DNA from 2 places in the Shinella oryzae genome. Region 1 is predicted to be linked to the other one. Evidence: predicted binding sites of a transcription regulator. Region 1 holds the regulator's gene; the other holds the start of a gene.
The links. The regulator LexA, encoded in region 1, represses DNA repair genes until DNA is damaged. The targets are predictions, from matches to a motif close to TGTTCNNNNTGTGTTCNG.

Region 1 (4,366 bases):
GAAGACTCCGCCTTTTCGCTCGGCATGGATGTCCTGATCGAGGTGCATGACGAAGCGGAAATGGAGCGCGCGCTCAAGCTGAAATCCAAGCTTGTCGGCATCAACAACCGCAACCTGCGCACCTTCGCGGTCGATCTCGCCGTTTCTGAAAAGCTCGCCGGCATGGTGCCGGAGGACCGGCTGCTCGTGGGCGAGAGCGGCGTGTTTACCCATGCCGATTGCCAGCGCCTCGCCAAGGTCGGCATCTCCACCTTCCTCGTCGGCGAAAGCCTGATGCGCAAGGATGACGTGACGGCGGCGACGCGCGACCTGCTGACCGGCTCCGCCGACATGCTGGCGGCGGAATGATGGGCGACGACGCCCGCACGCTCACCCATATCGATGCCGCCGGCGAAGCCCATATGGTCGATGTCGGCGACAAGGCGGAAACGGTGCGGATAGCCGTGGCGGAAGGTTTCGTACGCATGCTGCCCGCCACGCTCGACCTCATTCTCAAGGGCGATGCGAAGAAGGGCGACGTCATCGGCACGGCGCGCCTCGCAGGCATCATGGCCGCCAAGCAGACGTCCAGCCTCATTCCGCTCTGCCACCCGCTGATGCTCAGCAAGGTTTCCGTGGAAATCCGCGAGGACCACGCCCTGCCCGGGCTGCGCATCGAGGCCATGGCCAAGCTCACCGGCCGCACCGGCGTGGAGATGGAGGCGCTGACCGCCGTCAGCGTCGCGTGCCTGACCATCTACGACATGGCAAAGGCGGTCGACCGCGAGATGGAAATCGGCGGCATTCGCCTCGTCGAAAAATCCGGCGGCCGTTCCGGCGACTACAAGCGCAGGGACGGCTGATGTCCCTTCTTCTCGTTGCCGACGCCCTCAACCGCCTGCTGTCCGCGGCCAAGCCGGTGAGGCGGACGGAAAGCGTCCCGCTCCACGACGCCGCTGGACGCGTGCTGGCCGACGATGTCGCCGCCCGCCTCACTCAGCCGCCTTTCGACAATTCGGCGATGGACGGTTATGCCGTCCGCCACGCCGACATCGCGGAGGTCGGATCGGTGCTCAGGGTCGCCGGCCTGTCCTCCGCCGGCCACGCTTTCGACGGCACGGCGGGCCCGGGGGAAGCGGTTCGTATCTTCACCGGTGCGCCGCTGCCGGCCTTCGCCGATACGGTCATCCTTCAGGAAGACACCGAGCTTCTGGAAGACGGCCGCATCCGCACGACGTTCCTCACGCCCAAGGGCCGCCATATCCGCCCGCGGGGGCAGGATTTCACCGACGGCGAGGTTGTGCTGAAGGCCGGCCAGGTGCTGGATGCCGGCCGGCTGACCGTTGCGGCGGCCATGAACCACCCGGACCTGCCCGTCTATTCGCGCCCGCGGGTCGCGATCCTTGCGACGGGCGACGAACTCGTGCCGCCGGGAGAGACGCCCGGTGCAAGCCAGATCATCGCCTCCAACAGCTTCGGCGTCGCGGCCATCGCGCGCGAAGCCGGCGCAGAGGTGATCGATCTGGGCATCGTGAGAGACGACAAGCAGACCATATTGGATGCCGTGCGCCGGGCGCTGGAAATGGACATCGACGTGTTGGTGACGCTCGGCGGCGCATCCGTCGGCGATTTCGATCTCGTTCAGCCCGTGCTCGGCGAGGCCGGCATGGCACTCGATTTCTGGCGCATCGCCATGCGTCCTGGCAAGCCGCTGATGGTCGGCCGCCTCGGCGATATCCAGGTGATCGGCCTGCCCGGCAATCCCGTCTCCAGCCTTGTCTGCTCCTATCTCTATCTGGAACCGCTGGTCCGCAAACTCGCGCGCCTGCCCGCGATGAACCGGGTGCGCCCGGCCGCCGCCGCCGTGCCGCTCAAGCAGAACGACCGCCGGCAGGATTACATTCGTGCGCGACTCGTGCGCGGCCCGGACGGCGGTCTCCTCGTCACGCCTTTCGACAAGCAGGATTCGTCGATGATGAAGATCTTCGCCGAATCCGAAGGGTTGCTGATCCGCCCGCCGCATGCACCGGCAGAGGAGCCCGGCGCGCTCTGCGACGTCCTCGTTCTCAGGGAACCGGCGGCCTGAATGGTATTATTGTGCGCGCAGGCCCTTGCGGAACACATGTGGAACGGATAGTGTCTGTTCTGGATTTGTTTCACGATTCTCGTTGGAGAGGCCATGCTGACGCGCAAACAACAGGAACTGCTCCTGTTCATTCACGAGCGTATGAAGGAATCCGGCATTCCTCCGTCCTTCGACGAGATGAAGGATGCCTTGGATCTCGCCTCGAAGTCGGGCATCCACCGCCTCATCACGGCGCTTGAAGAACGAGGCTTCATCCGCCGCCTGCCGAATCGGGCCCGCGCGCTCGAGGTGATCAAGCTTCCGGAGGCCTATTCGCCAAGCCTCCAGCCGCGCCGCGGATTTTCGCCGTCGGTCATCGAAGGCAGCCTCGGCAAGCAGCCCCCCGCCGTGACGCCATCCAAGCCCGTGGCGCCACAGCCGACCATGTCGTCGTCTGTTTCCGTTCCGGTCATGGGCCGTATCGCCGCCGGCGTTCCGATCTCCGCCATCCAGAACAACACGCACGAGATCACCGTCCCGGCCGAAATGATCGGCAACGGCGATCACTATGCGCTCGAGGTGAAGGGCGATTCGATGATCGAGGCCGGCATTCTCGATGGCGACACGGTCATCATCCGCAACGCCAGCACCGCCAATCCCGGTGAAATCATCGTTGCTCTCGTCGACGACGAAGAGGCGACGCTGAAGCGCTTCCGCCGCAAGGGCGCGTCCATCGCGCTTGAAGCCGCGAACCCGGCCTACGAGACCCGGATCTTCGGGCCCGACCGGGTCAAGATCCAGGGCAAGCTCGTGGGGCTTATCCGCCGGTATCATTGAGACGCATTGGACAAGCATTATAGCGCGTGGTGAGCGTCTTGTCAGTTCAGGACCGCAGCTCGGGTATGATGGAGCTTGGCGGCTAAGGTCTCCCCTCGCTTCGCCCGGTGCTCTGCCGTTAGCGATAGCGTGCGGTCAGGTGGCTTTTTCTACGATCGCTGCAAATCGGGAAGCTTGGCCGCTCGGCTGACTTCATGGCAATTGAAGAGGCGAGCGATCGACCTCCTTGGTCTCAGTCTCTGCCGGCGGCGTTGCGGCTGCCGTTTCGAAAGTGTCGCTGCGCCAGTCATAGGTGCGATGCCTTGACCAGGCGCGCGCCAAGGTTTCCACGGCCGGCATGTCGGTCGCGCCGGCGAGGCTTGCGGTGGGATCGTCGATCGGCGGCGTGATTTCCAAAGCGCCCGTTCGGCGCAGATGACGTGCGGTCACAAGCCTCGCACCCGAGCGGCAGCTGTCGAGCCGCAGGGCGAAGGGTACGACGACGAGATCAGCCGTGTCGCAGGCCGTGCCCAGAAAGGCCGTATCCTCAAGGGTGACGATCGTCCAGCTGCTCGGCGAAACGGCAGCGCAGAAGGCCTTCGCCTCGCAGACGAAGGTATGCGCCTGTCGCGCTGCCGCGATAGCCTCCGTCATCGCGTCCTTCGCCTTCGTCCTGTCCGCCTTGCGGCGCGGTCGTTTCCTGTCGGTCCCGGCAGCGGCTTTCTCCGTCGCCGTCTCCGCCAGCAGCAGGTCGGCGGTCTTTCGCAGTTCCGGCTTGGTCAGGTCGCCGAGCCGCATCGCGCGACGCCATTGGTCGTAGATGAAACCCGGCGGCTTGGCGCGGTTCGTGGCAACCGCATCGCCGCGCAGGATCGCAACCAGACGCCCGTCTTCGGAGATGAGCAGTTCCGGTTTCCCGCGCGTGGACGGCCAAAGGGCCACCAGCGCACCGGCGACAATGAAGACCGTCCCGGCATGCCGCAGCCGCGTGCGCAGGATACAGAGCAGCCCCCCGCCGACACCGATCAGCAGGAAGGCGGACATGGGAATTTTACCGGTGACGATATCCCCGCCCTTCCAGCTCGAAACCCACGACGCCAGCGCGATCATCCATTCGATGCCCTTGCCCATGATGGCAAAGGGAACGGCATCCAGCCCGAAGGGCATGAGCAGGACGGCGATGAGGCCAAAGGGCATGACGATCGCGCTGATCGCCGGCATGGCCAGCAGGTTGCCGGCAAGCCCGTAGGCCGGCACGCGGTGAAAGTGGCCGATGGAGTAGATCAGCGTCGACAGGCTTCCGATCGCCGACGACAGCAGAAGTCCGCCGAAGAAGCGCCCGGCCACGCCGCCGGTCAAGCGCAACGCGCCGCCTTTGCCCTCCTTGCGCACGGGCCGCTCGCGCCACGCCGCATAACCGGCGACGAGGCCGAGCGTTGCGGCGTAGGACATCTGGAAGCCGGGATTGGTGATGGCGGAAGGCGTGACGGCGAGGATGATGATGGC
Region 2 (4,366 bases), 510 kb from region 1:
CGTCTCCAGCAGCGATTGCCAGCGGCGGAAATCGGTGACGACATCGAACAGCGCCTTGCGAGCCTTCGGCTTCAGCTCGTCGGTCTCGATGATATCGGCGGCGGCGGCGAGCATGGGGATGTCGCGGGCGCGGGCATAGTCGTGCAGGTTGCGGATCGTCGTGTCGCCGAGGCCGCGCTTGGGCGTGTTGACGATGCGCTCGAAGGCGAGGTCGTCGGACGGCTGGCTGACGAGGCGGAAATAGGCGAGCGCATCGCGGATTTCGAGCCGCTCGTAGAAGCGCGGGCCGCCGATGACGCGGTAGTTGAGGCCGAGCGTGACGAAACGGTCTTCGAATTCGCGCATCTGGAAGGAGGCGCGCACGAGGATGGCCATGTCGTTGAGCTTGTGCTGCTTGCGCTGGAGCTGCTCGATTTCCTCGCCGACGGCGCGGGCCTCTTCCTCCGAATCCCAGGCCGCGTGGACCACCACCTTGTCGTCGTCGGGGTCGTGCCGGTCTGTGAACAGGGTCTTGCCCAGCCGGTCCTCGTTATGGGCGATCAGGTGGCCGGCCGCACCCAGGATATGGGCGGTGGAGCGGTAGTTGCGCTCCAGCTTGATGACCTTGGCGCCGGGAAAATCCTTCTCGAAGCGCAGGATGTTGTCCACCTCGGCACCGCGCCAGCCATAGATGGACTGGTCGTCGTCGCCCACGCAGCAGACGTTCTGCGGCGTGCCCTTCGGGCGCTGGGCGAGCAGGCGCAGCCACATATATTGCGCCGTGTTGGTGTCCTGATACTCGTCGACGAGGATATAGCGGAATTTCTGGTGGTACTCGGCCAGCACGTCCGGATTGGCGCGGAACATGCGGATCGGGTGCAGCAGCAGGTCGCCGAAGTCGCAGGCGTTCAGCGTCTTCAGGCGGTTCTGGTAGGCAATGTAGAGTTCGCGGCCCTTGCCGTTGGCGAAGGCGCGCGCATCGCCTTCCGGGATCTGCGCGGGGTCGAGGCCCTTGTTCTTCCAGCCGTCGATCATGCCGGCGAACTGCTTGGCCGGCCAGCGCTTGTCGTCGATGTTCTCCGCCTGGAGCAACTGTTTGATCAGTCGCACGACATCGTCGGTGTCGAGAATGGAGAAGTCCGAACGAAGGCCGACGAGCTCCGCATGGCGGCGCAGCAGCTTCACGCCGATGGAATGGAAGGTGCCGAGCCACGGCATGCCTTCCACGGCGCCGCCCACGAGCAGGCCGATGCGTTCCTTCATCTCGCGCGCGGCCTTGTTGGTGAAGGTCACCGCGAGAAGCTGGCTCGGATAGGCGCGGCCGGTGGCGAGGATATGGGCGATGCGGGTGGTCAGCACCCGCGTCTTGCCGGTACCGGCGCCGGCGAGCACAAGAACGGGCCCGTCCAGGGTCTCGACGGCTTCGCGCTGTTCCGGGTTGAGGCCGGAGAGATAATCGGGCGCGCGGTTGGCGTCGCGCGCCGCCATGGCGCGCGCGGCGATGCCGAGCCCCGACCCGCCACCCGCTTTCGGGACGGGTGCGGCCGGATTGGGGCCGAGCTGCGGGTCTTCATCGAAGAAGGGAATATCGTCGTAACCGCTCATCATGCGGCTCAATGTAGTGATTCGGGACCGAAAGGCCAGTTTTGCGTTCTGCTTTTATTCCACGGGCAAAAAGATCGAGGCGAATATTGTGGAAAGGGCGGCCCGTCAGGGCTTCGCGGCATCCGCATCGAAAACGCTGTCCACGGGGACCTGCAGGCCCAGAGCGAGCTGGTTCGTCTTGCCGGCCAGGGAAATGATCGAGAGCAGCTCGGCATATTGCGCGTCCGTCATCCCCTTCGCCTTTGCCGCCGCCGTGTGCGAGTGGACGCAGTAGCTGCAACCGTTCGTCACCGAAACGGCGATGTAGAGCATTTCCTTGATGAGGGGGTCGAGTGTCGAGGGCGTCGCCATCACGGTCCTCACTTCGGCCCAGGTCCGTTCCAGGAGGGTGGGATCGAAGGCGAGATAAAGCCACATGTTGTTGATGAAATCCGATTTGCGCGTGGCGCGGATATCATCGAACACCGCCTTCACGCGGTGATCGGCTTCGAGGTTTTCGGCGGGCGTAATGGTGCTCATGACAATTCTCCGGAGGAGGCCGGCGGTGGTGCCGCCGGCCGCATGACATCAGGCTAGGGCGAAGACGCGGGATGGACCGCCGGTACCGCCCCGCACCTTGGGCGCCCCCACGATCAGGGTGGCGCCCTTGGCGGGAAGCTGATCCAGATTGGCGGCTGCTTCAAGCCCCCAGTGACCGGAGGCGAGCCAGGCATAGTGCGTGGCAAAATCCGGTGAGATGCCGTAGTCGAGCGACAGCGTGTCGACGGCGATGCCGACGGCGGTCGAGTTTTCCGCAAGATACTGCACCGCTTCGACGTGGAAGCCGGGGAAGTGCATCTTGCCCTCGCTGTCGGCGTTGCGGAATTTGTCCGTGCCGAGATGCTTGTCCCAGCCGGACAGAAGCGCGACGCAGGCCTTATCCGGCAGGTCGCCATTCGTCGCGATCCAGGCCTTGATATCGTCGGGCGTCAGCTGCGCATCGGCATTCTCGGCGGCCTTCTTACGGATGTCGATGACGGCGAGCGGCACGACGAGGTCGGAAACCGGGATCTCGGCAACCGACTTGCCGTCCTCGGAAAAGTGCAGGGGGGCATCGATATGGGTGCCGGTGTGTTCGTTCACCCGCAGCTCGAACAGATTGAACTTGTGTTCCTTGTAATTGAACTTCTGCTCGCGCCAGAACTGCTGGTCGCCGAAGAAGGTCGGGAATTCCTCGTAGAGTTCGTGCGTAAGGTCGGTCGCTTTCGTCGGTGCCTGTGCAAGGGCGGGGCTGAGCGCACCCGTGCTGGCTACGGCGGCGGTCGCCGCGCCGGCTGCCGCCGCACGGAAGAAGCCCCGGCGCGAAAGCATGCGGTTCTTGACGGATTCGATGACGCAGGCGTCACACATGAGTTTCCCCTCTCGTTTGATGCGTCCCCAAGGATGCGTGCCGGCCACGGACGACAAATTGGCCGGTAGGGACGCTATCACAAGCCGTGCCATGATCCAGATTACGCCATGCTCAAAGAGGCGGCGAACGGGAAACTTTTCTCCCCGGCGTCTTACCGTCCTGTAACGAACCGGCCGGGCAATCTTACAATTCCGTAATGATCGGATTCTTTCATTGCCGGTTCATTTCCAAATCGGGATACTCGCCCTATGTCGCGACGCAACATGTCGCGGTTTGCTTGTCATCGGAGAGAGAGTGCATGCGGGTTTGGAAACAGCTCCTTCTTGGCGTCGGCGTCATTACGGCCGGCGTGCTGCTTTGGGGCCGTTTCGTGCCGGGTGCGAACGGTGTTCTGGAGGCCGCCGGCCTGCCGGAGACGGTGGTCGCTGCGATTGCGCCGGCCGGTGAGGGCAACGGGCAGGCGGGCGGCGAAGGCGGCGGCAGGAGCGGTGGCTTCGGCGGCGGCCCGGCGCTCGTGGTGACCAAGCCCGTCGCCATGGCGCTCGTCAACGACCGGCTGAATGCCATCGGCGACGGCGAGGCGATCCGCTCGGTGACGGTAACGCCCTATGCCACCGGCAACCTGACGGAGGTTCTCGTTCAATCCGGCAGCCGGGTGGAGCAGGGGCAGGTGATCGCCCGCCTCGACAATGACGAGCAGAAGATCGCGGCCGATCAGGCCCGTGTGGCTCGTGAAAGCGCTGCCCAAAAGGTGACGCGCCTGACCAACCTGCGCTCCTCGACCAGCGCGGCCGATCTGCAGGATGCCGAGACCGCGCTGAAGGCCGCGGAGCTGGCCTTGCGCAACGCCGAACTCATGCTCAGCCGGCGCGACATCACCGCGCCCTTCGCCGGCACGGTCGGCATCATCTCGGTCAATCCCGGTGATTACGTCACGACCACGTCCGCCATCGCACGCGTCGACGACCGCTCGAAGATCCTCGTCGATTACTGGGTGCCGGAGCGCTTCGCGACGAACATCCGCGTGGGCGGTGAAGTCACGGCCACCGCCGTGGCGCGTCCGGGTGAAACCTTCACCGGCACCATTCAGGCGATCGACAACCGTATCGACCAGGAAAGCCGCACGCTGCGCGTGCGCGCCCAGATCGAAAACCCGCAGGATCTGCTGCGCGCGGGCATGTCCTTCCAGGTGACGATGCATTTTGCCGGCGACCGCTATCCGAGCGTCGATCCGCTTTCCGTGCAGTGGAGCGCGGACGGGTCGTTCATCTGGCGCGTCAGCGGCGACAAGGTGGAGCGCGTGCCCGTGCATATCGTCCAGCGCAATCCCGACAAGGTGCTCGTGAAGGCCGACCTCGCCGATGGCGATGCCGTCGTCGTCGAAGGCGTGCA

Region 2: K6301_RS09035 (ATP-dependent helicase) is a predicted target of LexA. The motif match lies at 1,629-1,646, and genes of this name have one in related genera.

What each region holds. Positions count from the first base shown of each region.
Region 1 is NZ_CP081987.1:1,308,468-1,312,833, reverse strand. Features, by position in the region: gene trpC (indole-3-glycerol phosphate synthase TrpC) at 1-348, shown strand, start outside; gene moaC (cyclic pyranopterin monophosphate synthase MoaC) at 348-842, shown strand; gene K6301_RS06560 (molybdopterin molybdotransferase MoeA) at 842-2,065, shown strand; gene lexA (transcriptional repressor LexA) at 2,159-2,881, shown strand; gene K6301_RS06550 (ComEC/Rec2 family competence protein) at 3,074-4,366, opposite strand, start outside.
Region 2 is NZ_CP081987.1:1,819,467-1,823,832, reverse strand. Features, by position in the region: gene K6301_RS09035 (ATP-dependent helicase) at 1-1,587, opposite strand, end outside; gene K6301_RS09030 (carboxymuconolactone decarboxylase family protein) at 1,690-2,103, opposite strand; gene K6301_RS09025 (cyclase family protein) at 2,152-2,973, opposite strand; gene K6301_RS09020 (efflux RND transporter periplasmic adaptor subunit) at 3,273-4,366, shown strand, end outside.